3 regions of the Nocardia sp. NPDC004568 genome follow, and region 3 is predicted to be linked to each of the others. Evidence: riboswitches for the same ligand, from Rfam matches in the RefSeq annotation. Region 3 holds a riboswitch; each other region holds the start of a gene.

Region 1 (7,414 bases), on a different contig from region 3:
ATCTGGATGTTCCCGCAGATACTCCGAGATCCGGAACCCCGCCGGCATCCCTTCCCGCAGGCTCTTGTGAAAACCGAGCATGAAGTCCAGCACCTTGTTAACCCGCGCCGTCTCCACCTCACCGGCCGGTTGACGGGTGCCATCAGAGAGGTAGTGCGTGGTTTCGTTGTGAATTGTGACCGCATCCACCTCGTCGATCGTGACGGTACGACCCGGCGGCCGGGAGTCCTTCAATGAGGATGTGGCCCGCTCGTCGTAGGTCAGATAGATCACCGTGGGCTTGTCGAACTCCACCGGATGATCCGGATTCCATCGAGACACGCCATAGCCGAGACTCTCGAAGATCGGTGCGCTCTCGCTGCGCCCCTCATTGGCCAGCAACTCAGTCGTGGTCAGCACATGATGCATCCGCAGCCGCTGCTCTCCGTCCACCACGACCGGCTTCCCACGCGAAAGCTGATGCAACGAGTCCAGGAAGCCGACCACCGTCTTGCCCTGGCCGGTGCCCATCTGACGCATGAACCCGTTCAGCCCGAGAAGATAAGCCTTCCCTTGATTCGAGCGCGGAACTATAGCGTGCTTCCCTTCGCCCTGCGTCCCGGCTTCCACCGCGGCCATCATCCGCACGATCGCCTCGGCCTCGTCCCCCACCTCCATCACCCGCCGGCGCTGATCCCACGACTCGTCCAGCAACTCTTCCCGGCGGGCGATATACACCTCCAGTACCTTCTGTGCCGCCGCCGTGTACTGCCGGCCCTGCTCTGCGGTGAGGTCGCTCTTCTCGGCGTCATGCACCACCAAATTCCCCAGCAGACTTCGCATTTCCGCCATGGACCCACCCAGATCCAGATTGGACAGGCTCTCCTGATATTCCTCCAGCGCGTGCGCGACCGCCTCATCGGCCACCCGCCGTTCCTGCTCGATGGTGGCGGCTGCGTCGTCCTGACCGATCTCACCGGCCGCGACCCGCGGCGTGATCGACCTACCGGTCTGCTCAGCGGCTTCGTGCAGAGCGTCGTACACCCGACCGAGAACATCCCGATGCTTCTGCAGCGCCCCCTTGTACGCCTGCTCCGCTGCTTCCTGATCTCCTGTTTCGCGGGCCTCGGTCAACTGTCTTTCATGGGCAGCAAGGTCGGCTCTCGACGCCTCGGCAACCTGTCGGAGCCGCTGCCGGTACTCCTGCGCCGCTGGTCCGTGATCGACTGCGGGCGGCGCCACACCGAATTCGCGTTCAGCAACCGCTATGGCCGAATTCTCGCCGGTCTGCCCGGCCGTAGCCAACCGATCACCATGGCCCGCAGCGTAGAAGCTTCCCGAAGCCCTCCTGCCATCCAGCCCCTCGGACACCTGCTCGGCGACCGCCGGTCCGGCGGCCGCCTCGACCGCGCCGCCCGCATGTTCGGTGCCCTCGCCCGAACTCGGATTCCCATCCGGAACGGTCGGGCCCGAAGCGGGAAGTTTTTCCGGAGCAGCCGGGTGCGCGAGGGAAGCCGGCTGCCCGGGTCGGCCGAGGATATCGAGCGTGAGAGATCTGATCATGCCCAGCCGTGACTCCCGAACCGGCTCAGAAACCTTCCAGTCGGTTCTGGCGTGAGTTGGCGCGTGACCTCGCGCGTGGAGCAGACCTTCGGCCACCCCCATGACCGCCCCGCCGACCATCTCCGATTGCTTCAGGCTGCACTCGCCGGTCGCCATAGAGGCCGCGGCGGCCCCGCCGACGGCAGCCAGGGTGCCGGCGCCCAAAGCAACCAGTGCTGTCCCCGGCATCAACGGTGTCCGGGCCGGAAGCACAGCCTGTATTCCTTTGGCCCCCAGGACAGCTGCGAGCCCGGAACCCGCCCCCGACAGCGCCGAGACCCCGACCGATGCCCAGTCGATGCCGTCGCGCTTGCCTTCCCAATGAATCTGGTACAACTGCACCGTCAGATCGACACCGGCTGTGATCGCGGAGAACGCCGCCATCGGACCCGCCAGCATGCCGGCCCGCGCCGCCGCCCGGACAGCTTGCTCGCCGAGACGCGCGGCCACGAATGCCCGGAATGCGGCCAGATGTATGGCCCGTGCACGAGCCAGGACAGACATGACATTCAGGGGGTTCCACAGAGCGATCCCCAGCTCCAGAACCGTGATCGCGCCGAAGGCGTACATCATGTACGTCTCTTTCTCGGTCTCGACGGCGCTGCTTGCACAGTTTTCGGCCACAGCACAGCAGAACCTGGAGATGTCCGCGGTCGCCGAACTCAATGTTCGCGCGATGGTGTCGAGTTGATCACCGAGTTCACCGAGCGCCGCTCCCGCCAGATTCGCGATCTCCGCGTCGATCCGCTGCACCAACTGCTCGAGTTCAGCCCCTGCCTGTTGCCATGTGGCGCTGACCCGGCCTCCCGCCGGCGTGTCCATCCGGGGCACCTCGCCGCCGAAGACAAGGGTCTGGATCGGGGCCGGCAACTCCGCCAACATCTGCAATGCCGTTTCGGTCACCGCACCGGCCCCCTACTTTTCGGCTTACCACCGATACCGGCCCCCCTACGCACGGTCTCCACCCCGAATCCCGAACCGTCGGCTCCCTCCCCCCGGCGGTGATTTCGCTGCTCGAAGCCGACTGCGTACACCGACGACGGAATGGACGACGACGACTGCTCCAGCAGCATTATCCGTTCCGGTCTCCCGCACGGGCGCATGCCCGAGACCGCCCACCACTGCTGCCCCACCGGACTCCGGCTCGCCGGAAAGTTCGATGTCAGGCGGTTTTCGCTGTAGTCCTTGCACGAGTCGTCACTATCGGTCGACGCTCCGGCCCGTCGGATCTGCCGCCGCTGTCGCGGTCAGCGACCGGCACAGTAATTTTGCCGGGTCGGCAACCCTGTCCTCGGTCCACAGCACGTCGGAGAAGGCGTCGGCCGGTTCGAACCGGCCCCTATCGAAACTGCCGCCGCTCAACTGATCCCGCCACCGCGTATACCGGGACACCACACGCCCTGGATGGACACCAGGATACCTCTGGTAGTCCTCCACAGACACCGCGACCACCTCCCGCTGCGCCCATGATGCCCAGCCATCCCGCCGGCTTCCTCGACCGGGTTTGCGGTAGCGGGCTGCTCCGCGTGAACGGCACCGCCGGCCAGTTCCGGTTCGACTCGACCTCGGGTACCGGGGTTGTCGGTTGTCGATCCTGACGATCGTCGTATCCGGTGGGTAGCCGTTCGGCCGATGTGTCGCGTGCTTGCAGTTCTCTACGTCGTTCGCCATTTCGTGGACGCCCGCCCCTCTGCCGCCGACCGAGCCGTTCGCCGTCACCAGGTCGCTGTGATGGTCGGTTGCCGTGCACTCCATCGGTCCACATATGCGACCTGCTGTTCTTTCTGCCGACCACAAAAATACACCAAAGTTTCCGCCCTGCTGGATGCTTCGCAAAGCCGGCCCCGACCTACTCACCCAAAAGAACCGGCTGCCTCACCGCAAGAAGCCGGCTGCGACTCAACGAGACGAGAAGGAGGAATACAGACCGGAAAGGGCGGTCAAAGCGTCTACGAAGCGGCGGCGATCCGCAATACCGGCGGCGCGGACCCATCCAGTCGAGTTCACTCGAGAGGGCCGAAACCGGCGGTCAGGGTGCACATACCGGCGATCCACTGCCTCGAAGAAATCAGCTCAATGCCTGGTCCAGGTCGCCGAGGAGATCTTCGATGTCCTCCAGACCGACCGAGACCCGCACGACCCCGTCCGAGAGTCCGATACTCGCGCGGCCCTCGGGGCCCATGGCCCGGTGGGTGGTGGTCGCCGGGTGGGTGATGAGGCTTTTCGCATCGCCCAGATTGTTGGAGATATCGATGATCCGCAGCCCGTTCAGCACCTCGAAGGCCCGTTTCTTGGCGAGGTCGGCGGCGGCCTTCAGCTCGAAGGTCACCACGGTGCCGCCGCCGCTCATCTGCTCGGCCGCCAGCGCGTACTGCGGGTGCGACTCCAGGAGCGGGTAGCGGACCCAGCTCACGGCCTGGTGTTCGTCGAGGTAGCGCGCGATCCGCAGCGCCGAATCGGTGGACTGCCGGACCCGCAGCGGCATGGTCTCCAGACCCTTGAGCAGCGTCCAGGCATTGAAGGGGCTCAGCGCGGGGCCGGTGTGACGCATGAGCGTCTTGACCGGGCCCTCGATGTACTCGGCGGTGCCGAGGATCGCGCCGCCCAGCACCCGGCCCTGACCGTCGATGTGCTTGGTGCCGGAGTAGACCACCACGTCGGCGCCGAGTTCGAAGCCGCGCTGCAGCAGCGGGGTGGCGAACACATTGTCCAGTACCACCTGCGCGCCCGCGGCGTGCGCGAGTTCGCAGACCTTGCGCACGTCGACCAGGGTCTGCATCGGGTTGGCCGGAGTCTCGAAGAACACCGCGGCGGTGGGTTCGGCCAGCGCCGCTTCCCACTGGTCGAGATCCTCGCCGTCGACGAAAACGGTGTCGATACCCCAGCGGGGCAAAATCTCGTTGCACACCACGAAACAGGAGCCGAACAGGCTACGCGCGACCACCAGCCGGTCGCCTGCTTTCAGTAGGGCACCGAGGGCCACGAAAACGGCCGCCATACCGCTGGCCGTCGCGAAACAGGCTTCGGCCCCGTCGAGCAGGCGGATCCGTTCCTGGAAGGTGGTCACCGTCGGGTTGCCGTAGCGGGAGTACACATAGTGCGGGTTGTCGCCGGTGAACGCGGCCTCGGCGGCTTCGGCGCTGGCGTAGACGAAGCCGGAGTTCAAGTACAGGGCCTCGGAGGTCTCGTCGAACCCCGAACGGCTCAGCCCGCCGCGCACACCCAGTGTCGCCGGACCGACCCCTTCGGGTAACGGGCGTTCGAACGAACCGCCGCCGATCACGACTGCCGCCAGGGCAGGCCGTGGGCCCGCCAGCCGGAGCCGCCGCGATGCCCGAGTTCGTCCAGCGGGCCCTCGAAGCCCTCGCTGATGTTGTAGGCGGGTGTGATACCCGCCGCGGTCGCGGCATCGGCCGCGTGCGCCGAACGCTGACCGGAGCGACACAGGAAGAGCACGGGCGCGTCCGCGCGACGGTCGGACAGGGCGCTACGGAGCTGGTCCAGGAATTCGGTATTCCGGGCGCCGGTGCCGTCGACCCACTCCACCAGCAGTGTCGGCTTGGCGATGGCGCTGGTGTCGGGTACTCCGACGAATTTCCATTCGGCTTCGGTCCGCACGTCCACCAGGACCGCGTCTGGATTCTCGGTCAGCAGTTCCCATGCCTGCTGCAAGCCGATATCCCCTGCGTAACTCATACGTGGCACCTCCTGTGAATCCGCACTTGCCGCATCCGATCGATGCGCGCCAGGTCGTCACCCGGAGCACCCCACCGCGGAGGAGGGTTGCCGACCAGCGAGCCGGGGCTTGGCACTGGTACTCATGACCCAATCCAAAAGATTGCCCGGCGCGGTCGGGCCGTGTCAAACCCCGGTTGACGGCTCCGGCGAGCTCATCCGGCCGGCTGGTTACACACCAGCCAGTCGTCGTCGGACAGGAAAAGCCACCAGGTCGCGGTACGCTCCGCGCCGTCGACCCGGCTGGTCACCTCGATATTCGCGGTATCGCCGGAGATGTGCACCGGGCCGAATCTCGTAATCTCGATATCTTTCCCGGTCTCGCCGGGCTTCAGCTGACCCGCCAGCGGGGAGCGGGCGGGAACGAAACCGGGGCAGACCGCTTCCCGGGGCGGTTCGGGCCCGTAGCGGTTGCTCACATCGGCGAACTCCCGGACCGCTCCCGCGATCCGGTCGGAATCTGTGACATTTTTCTCAGCGGGCGCCACCAGGCCGGCGATGAGTACGCCCACCAGGACCAGGGCCGCGACCAGCGCGGCCACGACGAACGGGGTGATCGAGCGCGGTCGCTCCTCGTCACCCGATTCGGTGGCCGGCTGCTCGTCGGCCGCTCCGGAATCGCTCATGACGACGATCATCCCTGGTCCCCGGATCGCACCGTGCCCGCACCCCGATAGAATCGCGGGTACCGGCGGGTACCACGGCACAGTGCTACCCGCAGAGACGTGGGACGACGAACGGTGAACAGCCACCCACGGACGGCGCGATGTAGGTGCATACGAGCCGCGCGTCAAGTTAGCCTAAGCTAACAACAACGCCAGTGATTCTTTCGACCGATAAGGGTGCGCGTAACAGATGACCGAGCAGAAGGAAGCGAACCGCCCGCTTCGGATCGCGATCGTCGGGGCCGGGCCGGCCGGTATCTATGCCGCTGACGCGTTGATGAAATCCGGTGCGGACGTCTCGATCGATCTGTTCGAGCGGATGCCGGCCCCGTTCGGACTGATCCGCTACGGCGTGGCCCCGGACCACCCGCGGATCAAGGGCATCGTCACCGCCCTGCACAAGGTGCTGGACAAGGAGCAGGTGCGCCTGCTGGGCAATATCGATTACGGTACCGATATCACGCTGTCGGATCTGCGGCGGTTCTACGACGCGGTGATCTTCTCCACCGGCGCCAACGCCGACCGGGCGCTGCCCATCCCGGGTATCGACCTGGACGGCTCCTACGGTGCGGCCGATTTCGTGTCCTGGTACGACGGGCATCCGGACGTACCGCGCACCTGGCCGCTGGAGGCGGAGAAGGTCGCGGTGCTCGGTGTCGGCAATGTCGCCCTCGATGTGGCGCGCGTGCTGGCCAAGACCGGTGACGAACTGCTGCCGACCGAGATCCCGCCGAACGTGTACGCGGGCCTGAAGAACAACAAGGCCGTCGAGGTGCACGTGTTCGGCCGCCGCGGCCCCGCACAGGCCAAGTTCACCCCGCTGGAGCTGCGCGAACTCGACCACTCCCCGACGATCGAGGTGATCGTCGATCCGGAGGACATCGACTACGACGAGGGTTCGGAAGCCGCGCGGCGGCATTCCAAGCAGGTCGATATGGTGGCCAACACCCTCGAGCAGTGGGCCATCCGTGACCAGGGTGACCGCCCGCACAAGCTGTTCCTGCACTTCTTCGAATCGCCTTCGGAGATCATGGGCGAGGACGGGAAGGTCGTGGGTCTGCGGACCGAACGCACCCAGCTCGACGGCACCGGCAATGTGAAGGGCACCGGCACCTTCAGGGAATGGGATGTGCAGGCCGTCTACCGGGCTGTCGGTTACCTGTCCCAGAACATCTCGGAGCTGCCCTTCGACGATCAGGCCGGGGTCATCCCGAACGAGGCCGGCCGGGTCCTGGTCGACGAGGACGCCGACGGCGCCGCGCGCTATATGCCCGGCACCTATGTGACCGGCTGGATCAAGCGCGGTCCGGTCGGGCTCATCGGCCACACCAAGGGTGACGCCAACGAGACGGTCGCCTGCCTGGTGGACGACAGCACGAATTTCGCGCCGGCCGAGAATCCGGAGCCCGAGGCCGTGCTGGAGTTCCTGGAGG
Region 2 (7,414 bases), on a different contig from region 3:
CACCGCGCTGCGGGCTTCGGTGGACCGATTGCGCGATCTCATGGCGCGCGCCGCCAACACCGCCGACCTGATCGCCGCGGAGGAGGCGCTTGCCGACCGGCAGGCCGAACTGGACAGCCTCACCGGACAGCGGCGCTATCTCGACGATCAGATCTCGCTGTCCACCCTCACGGTCGATATCCAGAGCACTGCGGAGAAGTCGGGTGAGGACGGCCCGGCCACTTTCCGGGACGGAGTCGTGGACGGCTGGAACTCCCTGCTCGACTGGCTGAAGGGCGCGGTGGTCTTCGTCGGCCAGGTGCTGCCGTGGCTGATCTTCCTCGCCCTCCTCGGTGCGATTGTCGGCGCCCTCGTCGGGCTGGTGCGCCGGCTGGGCGGCGCACGCACTGCCGCCCCGGCGGCGGCGAATTCGACCGGACGGGTCGAGACTTCGGTGCCCGGGACCTCGCGGACCGCTGCCGGACCCGGGGACGCACCGGGCAGGACCACCAAGGAAGTGGACGAGTCCGCGAAGGGGACGGACCGGGCGGCGACCGGCCCTGGGGAGACGGGGGAGAACACGGACCGGACGGCGGTGGGTGCGGACGAGTCCGCGGGGACCGGGGACGACGCCGTCGATCCGGACGGCCCGGACACGGACCGGGCGTGACCGGTGCCCACCACGGTGCGGGCGGTGATCACACCGAACAGCCGGAAGGGCCCGCTGGTCGAAACCCTGCCCGACGGCACGCTGCACCTGTGGGTGCGGGCGCCGGCCACCGAGGGGAAAGCGAACCGGGCCGCGGCCGAACTCCTGGCCGCGCATCTCGGTGTCCCGAAGGGCGCGGTCCGGCTCTCCGGCGGGGCGACCTCCCGGCACAAACGGTTCGAGATCGCCGACTGATCTGCCGGGACCGGGGTCAGACAGCGCCGGGGAACCCGTGCTGCCGCCACGCCTCGTACACCGCGACCGCGGCCGCGTTGGCCAGATTCATCGATCGCCGGCCGGGCAGCATGGGGATGCGCACCTCGGTATCGATGTGTTCGTCGGTCAGCACCTCCGCCGGCAGCCCCGTCGGTTCCGCGCCGAACAGCAGGATGTCGCCGGGCCGGTAGGCGATATCGGTGTGCGGGGTCGTGGCCCGGGTGGTGAACGCGAACACCCGTTGGGGGTGCAGCTGCTTCCACGCGGTCGCCAGATCCGGGTGCACTGTCACCGAGGCGAGGTCGTGATAGTCCAGGCCGGCCCGGCGCAGCTTCGCCTCCGACATATCGAAGCCGAGCGGTTCGATCAGATGCAGCTCACTGCCCGTGCCGGCGGCGAGCCGGATGGCATTGCCCGTATTTCCCGGTATGCGAGGTTCATGGAACATCAATCGGAACACAGCCGACCAGTCAATCAGGTGCGGCGGCGCCGCGGGTGCGGGATACCTCGCCGGTGCGGGCGCTACCGTCGTCGCGACGCCCTGACCACAGCGAATAGGATCACCGAGGTGATGCGGGGGCCGCGCACGGCACGGATCGCGGCGGCGTACCGTAGGGCCGCCCACTCTGCAGGAATCCGCTTCCGGTGGTCGAATGGGCTGTCCGATTCATTCCGGAGGGAGAAATATGGCCGTGCTGCAGGGCCACGGTAATCCAGGCGACGACGCGAGCGGGGTGAGCGATCCGGGTGCCGGCCCGGAGAAGCTGAGCCGCCAGCTGGCGAACCGGCATATCCAGCTGATCGCGATCGGCGGCGCGATCGGTACCGGCCTGTTCATGGGATCGGGCAAGACGATCTCGCTCGCCGGCCCCTCGGTGATCCTCGTCTACATGGTCATCGGCTTCTTCCTGTTCTTCGTCATGCGGGCGATGGGGGAGCTGCTGCTGTCGAACTCCGGCTACAAGTCGTTCAGCGATTTCGCCGGTGATCTGCTCGGCCCGTGGGCGGGTTTCTTCACCGGCTGGACCTACTGGTTCTGCTGGGTGGTCACCGGTATCGCCGATGTGGTGGCGATCGCCGGGTACGTGTCGTACTGGTGGGCCGATCTGCCGCTGTGGATACCGGCGCTGGTCTGCATCATCGTCCTGCTGGTGCTCAACCTGCCCACCGTGCGCGCGTTCGGTGAGACCGAGTTCTGGTTCGCGCTGATCAAGGTGATCGCCATCGGCGCGCTCATCGTCACCGGCCTGGTGATGGTGATCACCGGATTCACCGGTGACAACGGCAGCACGGCCGCGCTGGCCAACCTGTGGAACGACGGCGGTTTCTTCCCGACCGGGCCCATGGGTTTCGTGGCCGGATTCCAGATCGCGGTCTTCGCCTTCGTCGGCATCGAACTGGTGGGCACCACGGCGGCCGAGGCCAAGGAACCCGAGCGCACCCTGCCCCGCGCGATCAATTCGATCCCGGTGCGCGTCCTGCTGTTCTACGTCGGCGCGCTGATCGTGATCTGCGCGGTGACCCCGTGGCGGCAGGTCTCGGCCGACGAGAGCCCGTTCGTGGCGATGTTCGCCCTGGCCGGGCTCGGTGTCGCCGCAAGCGTGGTCAACTTCGTGGTGCTGACCAGCGCCACCTCCAGCGCGAACTCGGGTATCTACTCGACCTCGCGGATGGTGTACGGCCTGGCCGGTGACGGGGACGCCCCCGCGCTGTTCGGGAAACTGTCCCGGCGCAAGGTCCCGGCCAACGCGCTGCGTTTCTCGTGCGCGTTCCTGCTGATCGGTGTGGTGCTGCTCTACGCCGGACAGTCGATCGTCGAAGCGTTCACCGTGGTCACCACCATTTCGTCGCTGTGCTTCATGTTCGTCTGGACGATGATCCTGGCCAGCTACCTGGTCTACCGGAAGCGGCGGCCGCATCTGCACGCCGCGTCGACGTTCAAGATGCCGGGCGGGGTTCCGGCGGTCTGGGCGGTGCTGGCGTTCTTCGTATTCCTGATCTGGGCGCTCACCCAGAAGAGCGACACCCTGCAGGCCCTGCTGGTGACCCCCATCTGGTTCGTGGTGCTGGGCCTGGCCTACCTGGTGGTGCGGCGCAGTCCCCACCACGCCGCACTGCGCGAGCAGCACCGGGAGAAGGTGCTCGCCGAAAACGCCGCGCTGCGCTGATCTGTGCTGTTTCGATTGCCCGCCCCGGGCGGGGCGGGCAATCGTGTGTTCACGTACCGGAGGCGTTCCGTGATTCCGGCAGGGGCAGAGCCACCGGCCCGGGCCGAGATGGACGTAGCCGATAGGACGGTCACAGCGGGCGCGCGGGCACGGCCGCGGCCGCGGCCGCAGGGCGTCGCGGTAGGAGCCGTCGTAGAGGTTGCCCAAGGGTTCTTTCACGAAATGACAGCGGCGCACGGTGCCGACACCGTCGACCGAGAGGACCGACGCCCCCGTCCGGTAGGCCCGGCCCAGGGAGTGGTGCGGGTCGCGGCTGTAGGGGACAGCGGGTCGATGGCGTCCAGTCGGCGGCCTCGGCCTCGGCCTCGGTGTAGGTGTGGTCCTCGGCGGCGTTGACCCACAGGTAGACGTGCTCGGGGAGGTCGGCGCGCAGTCCGCGGGCGTGCTCCAGATGGCCGGGCAGACCCACCACTCCGACGCTGAACCGGATACCGGCCGCGGCGAGCTCCCGGGGTTTTGCCGAGGAAGCGCTGGTAGGGCGTTTGCCCGGGGGGTGGTAGGTGCACCACAGCGGGACCGTGTCGGGGTCGGCTTCGCCCAGCCATTCGGTGCGGCAACTGAGATTGGTCTGGATGGCGACCCCGACGATCCGGCCGGGTCCACCGGCCGGGCCGAACTGCGGACGCGGCTGTTGCTGCTGGACGCGATCATGGGTCAGCACGACGCGGCCTGGCTGTCCGCTTTCGACACCGGGGCCGAGGTGCCGCTGGCCGGGCCGGCGGCCGTGGCCCGGGAGGGCCGGATCTGGAACAATCGCCTCCGTGACCGACGCCGCGACCCCGACCCACGACGATCCCGGCACCGGCAGCCGATGGGCCGGTTTCCTGCGCTGCCACCTGCCGATGGTCGTGGTGGCGGTGGTGGTGCTGATCGCCGTGGTGTTCGTCGCACAGGATCGCTGGCGCCGGGGCGCCTTCTTCTTCGGTGGCGCGACCCTCATCGCGGCCGCGTTCCGGTTGTGCCTGCCGACCGCCCGGGTCGGCCTCCTCGCGGTACGCAGCAAACCGTTCGATGTGGGCGCGCTGACCCTGCTGGGCGGCGCCGTGGTCTTCCTCGCCGCGACAATCAACACGCTCGGCGTGGGCTGACCGCGCGGGACGGGTGTGCCCCGCCGCTGCTCAGCGCCCGGCGCGGGCCAGGTTCATCGTCTGGACCAGCAGTTTGCCGATGGCCGCCGCCTCGGTGAGGAAGGCATCGTGGCCGTCCCGCGAGGAGATCACCTCGAAATGCCGGCAGCCCGCGAGCCCATCGGCCAGTTCCTGCTGGGTGTGCAACGGGTACAGCCGGTCGGAGTCGATCCCGCCCACGATGCACGGTACGTCGGTGGCGGCCATCGCCGCCTCGATCCCGCCGCGGCCGCGGCCGATATCGTGCCGGTTCATCGCCTCGCTCAGCAGCACATAGGTCGCCGGATCGAAACGTCGCCCGAGCTTCTCGGCCTGGTACTCCAGATAGCTCTGCACCGCGTACCGGCCGCCGTCCCAGGGGTCCTCGCCCTCCTGCGGGCGGTTGGCGAACCGGCTGTCCAGTTCGACCTCGGTGCGGTAGGTGAGGTGCGCGATGCGGCGCGCGATACCCATTCCGGCCATCGGCGCGCGACCGGTGCCGTGGTAGTCGCCGCCCTGCCAGTCCGGGTCGCCGGTGATCGCGGCGATCTGGGTGCTCTGGGTGCCGATCTGGTCGGCGGTGGCCCGGGGGCCCACCGCGAGGATCAGTGCGGCGGCCAGGCGCTGCGGGGCGAGCAGCATCCATTCGAGGACGCGCATACCGCCCATCGAGCCGCCGATCGCCGCGGCCAGCCGGGGGACTCCGAGCACGTCGAACAACTCGAGTTCCGCCGCGACCTGGTCGCGGATGGAGATCCCCGGGAACCGCGAGCCCCACGGTGCGCCGTCCGGCGCGAGCGAGGCCGGGCCGGTGCTGCCCTGACAGCCGCCGAGGACATTGGTCGCGACGACGCACCACTCGTCGGTGTCGATCGGCGCCCCCGGGCCGACCATCCCGTTCCACCATCCGGCCTGGGGATGGTTTTCGCTCGGGTCACCCGAGACATGGGAGTCACCGGTCAGCGCGTGCTCGATCAGGACGATGTTGTCCATCGCCGGGGACAGTTCCCCCCAGCGCTGCACGGCCAGCCGGACCTGGGGGAGGCGGGCGCCGTTCTCCAGGGTGAGCTCGCCGATGTCCACATACCCGAGGGTGCCGTCGGACGGCGGTAACTGGGCCACCGGACGAGCGGTGGTCGATTCGGTGCCCGCCTTCACGCGAGGGCTTCCACGGAAACGGCGGACCGTACTGATGCCCGGAGCGTATGAATCCCGGCTGTGGATCCGGCTGCCCGGCCGCGGGGAGCATCGGATACGACCGCGGGGTGCGGGTGGGTCGCTCCGGTAGCGGTCGCGCCACGGATGCTGTGATCGGTCATGTCGTGCTCCAGAAAATCGGGGGTTCCTCGTCGAATCGTGAGAACGCCGCGGTCAACGCGAGCGACACCGGCACAAATCGACGACCTCCTGACGTGCGCTTGCTCCCGGCTCTCGGAAGCCAGGTCATCACCCGGAGCACCCCACCGCAGCAGGAGGGTTGCCGGCCAGCGAGCCGGGGCTTGGTGCTGGCACTCATGACCTGCCGAATATGGTAGCCGGGCGCCGATACGGATCGAAATCGGTATACGTGCCGACCAGGTAATCTTGTGGCGAGTCTCACCCCTGTGAGATCTCACGACCGGGGCTGGCTGCACCGTGACACCACCGCAAGCAGTACGCTCGTCTTGGTTACACCAGACGTCTCGTGGACAACGCGGGATGTATACGTTGTCTGTTGAACAGCTGGGGTCCGCTCACAAGCGTGTTCGCCTGGCCGTGCAATGAGGGCACCAGTCTTAGGAGGACACGAAGATCCATGTCCAAGATCAAGGTTGAAGGCACCGTCGTTGAACTCGACGGCGACGAGATGACCCGGATCATCTGGCAGTTCATCAAGGACAAGCTGATCCACCCGTACCTCGACGTGAACCTCGAGTACTACGACCTCGGCATCGAATACCGCGACAAAACCGACGACCAGGTCACCGTCGACGCCGCCAATGCCATCAAGCAGCACGGTGTCGGCGTCAAATGCGCGACGATCACCCCCGACGAGGCCCGGGTCGAGGAATTCGGCCTCAAGAAGATGTGGCGTTCGCCCAACGGCACCATCCGCAACATTCTCGGCGGCACCATCTTCCGCGCGCCGATCATCATCTCCAACGTTCCGCGTCTGGTACCGGGCTGGACCAAGCCGATCATCATCGGCCGTCACGCCTTCGGCGACCAGTACCGCGCCACCGACTTCAAGGTCTTCCAGGCCGGCACCGTCACCCTCACCTTCACCCCCGAGGACGGCAGCGAGCCCATCGTGCACGAGGTCGTGCAGATGCCGGAGGACGGCGGCGTCGTGATGGGTATGTACAACTTCAAGAAGTCCATCGAGGACTTCGCGCGCGCCTCGTTCAACTACGGGCTGCAGCAGAACTATCCCGTCTACATGTCGACCAAGAACACCATCCTCAAGGCCTACGACGGCATGTTCAAGGACACCTTCGAGGCGGTCTTCGAAGCCGAGTTCAAGAGCCAGTTCGAGGCGGCCGGCCTCACCTACGAGCACCGGCTGATCGACGATATGGTCGCCTCCTCCATGAAGTGGGAGGGCGGCTACGTCTGGGCCTGCAAGAACTACGACGGCGACGTCCAGTCCGATACGGTCGCGCAGGGCTTCGGGTCGCTCGGCCTGATGACCTCGGTGCTGCTGACCCCGGACGGCCGGACCTGCGAGGCCGAGGCCGCGCACGGCACGGTCACCCGGCACTACCGCCAGCACCAGCAGGGCAAGCCGACCTCGACCAACCCGATCGCGTCGATCTTCGCCTGGACCCGCGGCCTCGAACACCGCGGCAAACTGGACAACACCCCCGAGGTCATCGGTTTCGCCCAGACCCTCGAGGACGTGGTCATCAAGACCGTCGAGGGCGGTCAGATGACCAAGGACCTCGCGCTGCTGGTCGGCGGGGACCAGGGCTACCTCACCACCGAGGAGTTCCTGGCCGCGCTGGACGCCAACCTGGCCCGCGCATTGCGCTGACAGACCGACTCCGCGGGACCGGCGAGGCGGACGCCGATCGCCGATCCCGCGGATCGCGTGGTCGTTACCGGCGGCTCCCGCCGTTGTGGGACGGCGTCGGCCCACTTCCGGCTGGAACGGGAGTTCGGTCTCCCGACGCGGACCGCCGGAGACAGGGCTGCCC
Region 3 (7,414 bases):
TGGGCCGAGCAGCATGTCGACGCCGGCACCGCGGCGCTCGTGATCAACACCGGACCGCTCATGATCGCGCTGCTGGGCGGACTCTTTCTCGGCGAGGGTTTCCCGAGACGACTCATGGCCGGTATCGCGGTGGCGTTCACCGGCGCGGCCGTGGTGGGATCATCCAGTTCCGAGGGCGCGGCCACCCTACTCGGAGTCGTGCTGTGCGTGGTGGCGGCGGTCGCGTGGGCGGTGGCGGTGCTCGTCCAGAAACCCGCGCTGGCCCACGCTTCGGCGCTGCAGGTGACCACCGGCGGTTGTGTGGTGGGTACGCTCGCGTGCCTGCCGTTCACCGGACAGCTGGTCACCGAGGCGGCCGCGGCACCGCTGCCCGCCACACTCGCTCTCGTCTACCTCGGCGTGTTCCCGACCGCCGTCGCTTTCACCACCTGGGCCTATGCCCTGGCCCGGATGACCGCCGGACAGGTGGGCGCCACCACCTACGCGGTGCCGGCGCTCGTGGTCGTCATGTCCTGGCTCCTCCTCGACGAGGTGCCCGGCCCGCCGGCACTCGCCGGCGGAGTGCTGTGCCTGGCGGGCGTCGCCATCACCCGGTGGCGGCCACGCGCACGCCGGGGCGCGGCCGCGCGCCGCGACAGTGATCGGGAGGCGGATCCGGTATGACCTGCCGGGGGTCGGCCGGACCGCGGCGGAGTCGCCGGACCGGTGGCGATCGCGCCGATCGGCCGGCACACGGTCGCGGGTGTGCGCGCGGAAGTGCGTACGGTGAGATCAGCGCCGCCATCCGCCACGACGAACCAGGAGAGTGCGATATGCTCGCCGCCTTCTCGATCACCCCCATCGGCACCGGCGAAAGTGTCGGGGATCAGGTCGCCACCGCGGTCCGGGTCATCCGGGACAGCGGACTCGCGTACCGGACCGCCGCCAGTTTCACCGAGATCGAAGGCGAATGGGATCAGGTCATGGGTGTCATCAAGGCCGCGACCGATGCGGTACTGGCCCAATCCGATCGGTGCAGCATCGTCATCAAGGCCGATATCCGGCCCGGCCGGACGAATACACTGAACACCAAGGTCGAATCGATCGAACGGCGGCTCGCCGAGTGACCCCGCGCCACGCCCCCGCGACTACCGTGTGAGTGGCACCGGCCGCCTCCCCCGCTTCGCGTACCCGACGACCGCGAACAGCGGTTTGACCACCGTCCACTCGCCGAAGCGGTACTCCGCGCCGCGCACCAGGCGAACCGCGAGATCCGGGCGCATGACGGCCAGGTAGTGGCGGGCCTGCTCCGCGTGCAGCGGATTCGAGACGATCTTGATCCGGTCGGCGTCGCCGATCAGCGCGATGGCGTTCTCGATGTTCTCCCAGGTGCTCCGCGAGGTGGTATCCAACGCGACCGGTCCGGACCAGCCGTGTTCCCGGGCATAGGCGGCCATCAGTTCGGCCTCCGACCGCACACCCCCGACCGCGCCACCGCAGAAGACCATCCGGGTGTCGAGCCGGGGAGTGCAGGAGCGCAGCCCGGCGCGCACCCGCCACCTGTTCATCGCGTTGACCGTCGGCGCCGAATTGCGGAACCCGAGGACGACGACCACCTCGCTCGTGCCGATCGCGGAGCCGACCAGCCGCCGCGACGAGCGCCAGTTCACCCACTCGCCCCAGACCAGTACGGCCGCACCGGCCGCGAGCAGTATTCGTGACGTCCGCACGGGTACCGCAGCGTACCCGTACGCGCGCCTGTTCCGCACAACGCCGCGCGTCCCGGCGCCGTCTCGCTCCCGCGTGGCCGGCTACGCTCCCCGTTCGCCGTATTCGCGGACCGCGCACAGGTATTCGTTGATGGCGTCCCGGTTCCGCTCGAGGCAGCGGATCCGCTCGTTCATCCGATCCCGTTCGCCCTCGAGTGTCGCGAGCATCTCCGGCGTCGCGTCCGGGAAGTAGATGGACCGCGGCTTGTCCAGGCACGGGAGGATCTGTTTGATGATCCGGGTCGGCAACCCGGCATCGAGCAGTCCTCGGATCTGCAGGACGCGATCGACGAAGCGCTCGTCGTAGCTGCGGTACCCGTTCGCGCACCGCTGGGCGGCGATCAGTCCCTGTTCCTCGTAGTAGCGCAGCAACCGGCGCGCGGTGCCGGTGCGCCGTGACAGTTCTCCGATCCGCATTCCACCCACCTCGCTCGAAAGATTTGACCTTCACATCTGTGTGATGCTTCGACCATAGCCGAATGGACAACGAACTCTTCGACTACAGCGCCATCGTCGATCGCGATCCGATCCGGTGGCCCGGCGGTGCGCGCGTCGCGTTCTACGTGGGCCTGAATATCGAGCACTACCGGGTGGACCGACCCTCCACCAGTATCTTCGCCGGCACCGCCGGGCAGGTCCCGGACCCCCTCAACTACGGCTGGCGCGATTACGGCCCCCGGGTGGGATTCTGGCGGATCCTGGAATCGCTGGACCGGCACGGTATCCGGGCCAGCGCACTGCTCAACTCCGATGTGTTGCAGCGGTATCCGCGCATCATCGCGGCGGGCCGGGAACGCGATTGGGCCTGGCTCGCGCACGGCCGGAACAACTCCGTCCTGCAGGCCGAGATCGCCGCCGCGGACGAGCGCGCCTACCTCGCGGACGTGCTCACCACCATCGAACGCGGCACCGGGAAGCGACCGCGGGGCTGGATGGGCCCCGCCCTCTCCGAGAGTTTCCGTACCCCGGAATTGTTGCGCGAACTCGGCGTCGACTATGTCCTGGACTGGACCAACGACGACCAGCCCTATCCGCTGCGCGTTCCCGGCCTGTTCAGCCTGCCGTACTCGGTGGAGTTGAACGACAACACCCTGTTCCTCGGCACGGGGCTCACCGGACCCGATTTCGTCCGGATCGTGCGCGACCAGCTCGACCGGCTGTGGGCGGACTCCGAAACGAGCGGCCGAGTCCTCGCCCTGGCACTGCATCCCTTCGTCACCGGACAGGCGTTCCGGGCCCGGTACCTCGACGAGGCACTGGCCTATATCGTCGAACATCCCGGCGTATGGGTCACCACCAGCGACGAGATCGCGGCGCACTACGCGAGTACCCGGGCCGGGGAGACGGTCAGAAGTACGTCCCGCTGAACGGGTGCTCGTCCACCTCGAACAGCGCGTCCGCGGCCGCCGCGGCGCCGGGCCGGAGCTCGGTGACGCGGCCGGCGAGCGCCAGGTGGCGCCAGCGGGTGCCGCCGAGGTACGCGGACGCCAGGGCCGCCACGTCGGTGACGAGGTCCGCGGGCTCCTCCACCCGGGTGACCCCGCCGTCCTCGATCCGGTACGTGCCGGTGTTGGCGGGCAGGAGGGAATCGGTGACCGCGACGACCAGCGGCCGGCCGGGGCGATAGGTGCGCCGGGCCAGTGCCGCCTCGACGTCGACGAGCCGCAACCAGGTCTCGTCGTGCACCTCGGTGATCCGGGCCGCCCGCTCGTCGACCAGCAGTTGCCGCAGCGGGGTGTCGGGCGAGATCGCCGACAGCACGACCGCGTCGACGATATCGGCACTGAGCAGATGCCGGACGAGTCCGATGAAGGCGGCGGGAGTGGTGGCGACGAAATCGTCGACCACCACGGTCCGGCGTGGACCGCGCACCCAGTCCGGGGAATCGGCGGGTCGGTAGCGCACGAAACCGTCCTCCGCGCCGGGTTCCCCGTGCACGGCGACATGGCCCTGCGCCCGCAACAGCTCCTGCAACCGCCACCAGTACGAGGGGCGATCGATCGCCGCGGTCCACGTCACCTGCGCGGTCGCGTAGATCTTGGCGGGTACCTCCCAGCGTTCCGCGGGCGCGAGCAACCGGACCGGGCCCGCGACGGGCACGGTCTCACGGAAGCGGGCCCGGTGCACATCGATCTCGCAGCGCGCCGACGAGCCGGCGACGCCGTACCCGAAACGCTCGTAGATACCGCCCTGGGTGGCGCGCAGCGAGGCGACGATCTCCCCGCCTGCGGCGATCCCGATGAGCTGCCGGCGCAGCAGCGCGCCCGCGATCCCCTGCCGCGCGTGGGTGGGCAGGACGCCGACGTGCGTCACCGCGGCGTGCGGCAGACGCGCGCCACCCGGTGCGATCAGCCAGCTGGTGTAGGAATTGACCGTCCCGACCAGCTCACCGTCGACCCGGGCGCCGAGAGTGCGGCCGGGCTCGTTCAACCCGTCCGCGGCTTCCGCCGGGATCGGCGGGCCTCCGACCATCGCGGTACGGAAGACCTGTTGCGCGGCCCGCGCGTCTGCCGCATCGGTCAATATGTCGATTTCGACGGTCATCTCGGCTCACTCAGAGGTTCGGTATCGGGTTGCCGGCGACACCGGCCGGCACCATGTGATCCGAACCATCTTCACACGGCACGCGGTAGGTCACACCGCGCACGGCGCGCCGGCCCCGGTGCCCGATCCCCCGGTCAGGCCGGGGCGGGTCTCCGGAACCGGGTCCCAGCGGCCGCCGGAACAGGCGTAATCCCACTGCGGTCCGGTCTCGACCAGGGCCCGCACCGCATCGACCAGACGGTCCACGTCACCGGCCGTGGTGCCGAGCCCGATACTGGCGCGCAGCGCGGCGTCGAGCCCGAACCGGGCCAGCAGCGGGTGGGCGCAGAAGCGGCCGTCACGCACTCCGATCGCGTGTTCGGCGGACAGATAGGCCGCGACCCGGCCCGGTTCGAAACCGTCCACGGTGAAGGCGACGATTCCGACGCAGTCGGGGCTGTCGGCCCAGATCCGCAGGCACCGGACCCCGGTGATCCCCGCCAGCCCGGTGCGCAACCGGTCGGTGAGCACCCGTTCGTGTGCCTCGGCGGACGCGCCGAGTGCGATGAGAGCCGAGCAGGCGGCCGCCAGCGCCGCGGCACCCAGCACATTGGGGGAGCCGGCTTCGTGCCGATGCGGCGCGGCCGCCCAGTCCACGGTATCCGCGGTGACCGCGGTGACCGCGCCCCCGCCGGCCAGATACGGCGGTGCCGCGTCGAGCCAGTCGCGCCGCCCGGCGAGCACCCCGGCACCGTACGGTGCGTACAGCTTGTGCCCGGAGAAGACCACATAATCGATATCGGTGGCGCACAGATCGATACGCCGATGCGGTGCCAGTTGGGCCGCGTCCACCAGGATCCGCGCACCGTGGCGATGCGCGAGCGCGGCCAGTTCCGGCAGCGGTAGTACCTCGCCGGTGGCATTGGAGGCGCCCGTGACCGCGAGCAGGGCCGCGGGTTTCGCGCCGAGTTCGGCGGCGAGACGGTCGACGGTCTCGGTGAGCGTGCCGGCGGCGGGCACCACCCGGCGACCGCGGCCGGCCCAGGGCAGGAAGTTGGCGTGGTGTTCGATATCGAGGACCACGGTGTCGCCGGGCACGCAGGCGGCGAGCAGGTTGAGCGCGTCGGTGGTGTTTCGGGTGAACACCACCTCCTGGTCGGCGGCACAGCGCAGGAAGCCGCGCACCGTTTCGCGGGCCGACTCGTAGCAGCGGGTGGAGATACGCGAGGCGTACCCGGCACCGCGATGCACGCTCGCGTAGTAGGGCAGCAGATCGGCCACCCCCGCAGTGACCTGCGCGAGCGCGGGTGCGCTGGCGGCGTAGTCGAAATTCGCGTAGTCGCGGGTGCCGCCCTGCACCAGCGGTACCCGCAGATCGTCGCCGGAGACCCGGGCCGGGGCACAGGTGGGGTCGAGTACAGCGGTCATCACGTGATCCCTTCGATCGAGGGACTCCGGGTGTCGAACGAGCGGAGTCCGCGCTTGCCGCGCTCGGTCGAGCGGCGGCCAGGTCGTCACCCGGGGCACCCCACCGCGGAGGAGGGTTGCCGGCCAGCAAGCCGGGGCTCGATGCTGGCACTCATGACCTGGTGCGAGGGTGACAGACCCATCAACGGCTTGTCAACTCGACCCGTCGCGGACCGCGTCGCCGGGTCGGCGCGCACCGGCCCTCCCGGTGACCACCTGCCGTGCGCGGTCCCCTGACCCGCTGACTCGCGGTTCGAAACAGCGTCCCCGGCACCCGTTTCGAATCATCGTGATCCGGTCCGTGGCCCGGAGACGGTCAGGAGCGCAAGGTGTTCATCCGGGTGATCACCCCGGACGACCCGGTGCGCGCACCTGTCCCGATTCCCCGGCCCCGAACGGAGACTCTCGATGCCCGACCGAACAGGAGCCGCCACCCCGACGGCCGAATATCTCTGGTACATCCCGAATCAGGTGACTCCCGGGCATCGTGGTGACGCCGTCACCGCCGACCACAACAGCCTGGAAACGCTGACCACCCAGGCGCGCGCACTCGAGGAATACGGATGGCAGGGGGCGCTGATCGGCACCGGCTGGGGGCGGCCGGACACATTCACCGTCGCCACCGCGCTCGCGGCCCGGACCACGACCTTCGAACCGCTCGTCGCCGTCCGGCCCGGGTATTGGCGGCCGGCCCATTTCGCCTCCGCCGCCGCCAGTCTCGATCATCTCACCGGCGGCCGGCTACGGATCAATATCGTCTCCGGTAAGGACGACCTCGCGGCCTACGGCGAGGCCGAGGAAAGCCAGGCCGACCGGTACGCCCGCACCCGGGAGTTCCTCCAGCTGGTCCGGCGGCTGTGGACCGAGGAGAATGTCACCTACCGGGGTGCGCACTACCGGGTCACCGATTCCACCGTCACGCCGCGGACCGCCGTGCGCGCGGACCGCCCGCATCCGCTGCTGTACTTCGGTGGCGCGTCCGCCGCCGCAGAACGAGTCGCGGCGACCGAAGCCGATGTCCAGCTCTTCTGGGGTGAGCCGCTGGCGGGCGTCCGCGAACGTATCGAACGTTTGCGCGCGCTCGGTGACGAACTCGGCCGGGCGCTGCCACCGCTGCGGTTCGGCCTGCGCGTCACCACCTTGGTCCGCGACACCACCGAACAGGCGTGGGCCGATGCCGAGGCCAAGGTTGCCGAGATGGCGAAAACGCCCGACCGCGGCGCACCCCGGCGCGCCGCGGTCGGGCAGCAGCGCCTGCTCGACCTGGCGGCGCGCGGTGAAGTGCTCGACGACAACCTGTACACCACCCCGGGCACTGTCGGGGGTGGCGGCGCGGGCACGACGTGGCTGGTGGGTTCGGCCGCGGACGTCGCGAAATCAATACGGCGCTACCAGGATCTCGGCATCACCCACTTCGTGCTCTCCGATACTCCCTACCTGGCCGAGATCCGGCGCCAGGGCGCCCGGCTCCTGCCGCTGCTACGCGACTGAGCCGGGCGCACCGCGTCAGAGATCCAGCCCGGTTCCGTGGATGCCGTGCTCGTCGATGAGGGCGAGCTCGGCAGCGGTGAATTCCGGGAACTCGAGCGCCGCGAGATTGTGGTCGAGCTGCGCCGTGCTGCTCGCGCCGATCAGCGCCGAGGTGACCTCGGGCCGCCGCAGTACCCACTGCAGCG

Evidence for each region. Region 3 has a riboswitch for S-adenosylmethionine ahead of ABZV91_RS00130 (aminotransferase class V-fold PLP-dependent enzyme). Riboswitches for the same ligand answer to the same signal wherever they lie in the genome.
Region 1: another riboswitch for S-adenosylmethionine. It lies ahead of ABZV91_RS29035 (rhodanese-like domain-containing protein); the one in region 3 lies ahead of ABZV91_RS00130 (aminotransferase class V-fold PLP-dependent enzyme).
Region 2: another riboswitch for S-adenosylmethionine. It lies ahead of ABZV91_RS24425 (homoserine O-acetyltransferase); the one in region 3 lies ahead of ABZV91_RS00130 (aminotransferase class V-fold PLP-dependent enzyme).

The regions. Positions count from the first base shown of each region.
Region 1 covers NZ_JBEXLL010000095.1:6,679-14,092, forward strand. Annotated here, with positions in the region: gene ABZV91_RS29025 (hypothetical protein) at 1-2,484, opposite strand, end outside; gene ABZV91_RS29030 (O-succinylhomoserine sulfhydrylase) at 3,650-4,864, opposite strand; gene ABZV91_RS29035 (rhodanese-like domain-containing protein) at 4,861-5,277, opposite strand; SAM riboswitch class IV at 5,295-5,407, opposite strand; gene ABZV91_RS29040 (hypothetical protein) at 5,472-5,942, opposite strand; gene ABZV91_RS29045 (FAD-dependent oxidoreductase) at 6,172-7,414, shown strand, end outside.
Region 2 covers NZ_JBEXLL010000063.1:7,250-14,663, reverse strand. Annotated here, with positions in the region: gene ABZV91_RS24455 (DUF4349 domain-containing protein) at 1-649, shown strand, start outside; gene ABZV91_RS24450 (DUF167 family protein) at 665-883, shown strand; gene ABZV91_RS24445 (tRNA (cytidine(34)-2'-O)-methyltransferase) at 900-1,364, opposite strand; gene cycA (D-serine/D-alanine/glycine transporter) at 1,591-3,072, shown strand; gene ABZV91_RS24435 (hypothetical protein) at 3,203-3,793, opposite strand; gene ABZV91_RS24430 (DUF3017 domain-containing protein) at 3,975-4,220, shown strand; gene ABZV91_RS24425 (homoserine O-acetyltransferase) at 4,251-5,396, opposite strand; SAM riboswitch class IV at 5,648-5,758, opposite strand; gene ABZV91_RS24420 (NADP-dependent isocitrate dehydrogenase) at 6,034-7,251, shown strand.
Region 3 covers NZ_JBEXLL010000001.1:23,432-30,845, reverse strand. Annotated here, with positions in the region: gene ABZV91_RS00160 (DMT family transporter) at 1-663, shown strand, start outside; gene ABZV91_RS00155 (MTH1187 family thiamine-binding protein) at 813-1,106, shown strand; gene ABZV91_RS00150 (YdcF family protein) at 1,128-1,709, opposite strand; gene ABZV91_RS00145 (MerR family transcriptional regulator) at 1,791-2,165, opposite strand; gene ABZV91_RS00140 (polysaccharide deacetylase family protein) at 2,228-3,115, shown strand; gene ABZV91_RS00135 (GNAT family N-acetyltransferase) at 3,096-4,292, opposite strand; gene ABZV91_RS00130 (aminotransferase class V-fold PLP-dependent enzyme) at 4,383-5,699, opposite strand; SAM riboswitch class IV at 5,745-5,858, opposite strand; gene ABZV91_RS00125 (LLM class flavin-dependent oxidoreductase) at 6,147-7,229, shown strand; gene ABZV91_RS00120 (aldo/keto reductase) at 7,245-7,414, opposite strand, start outside.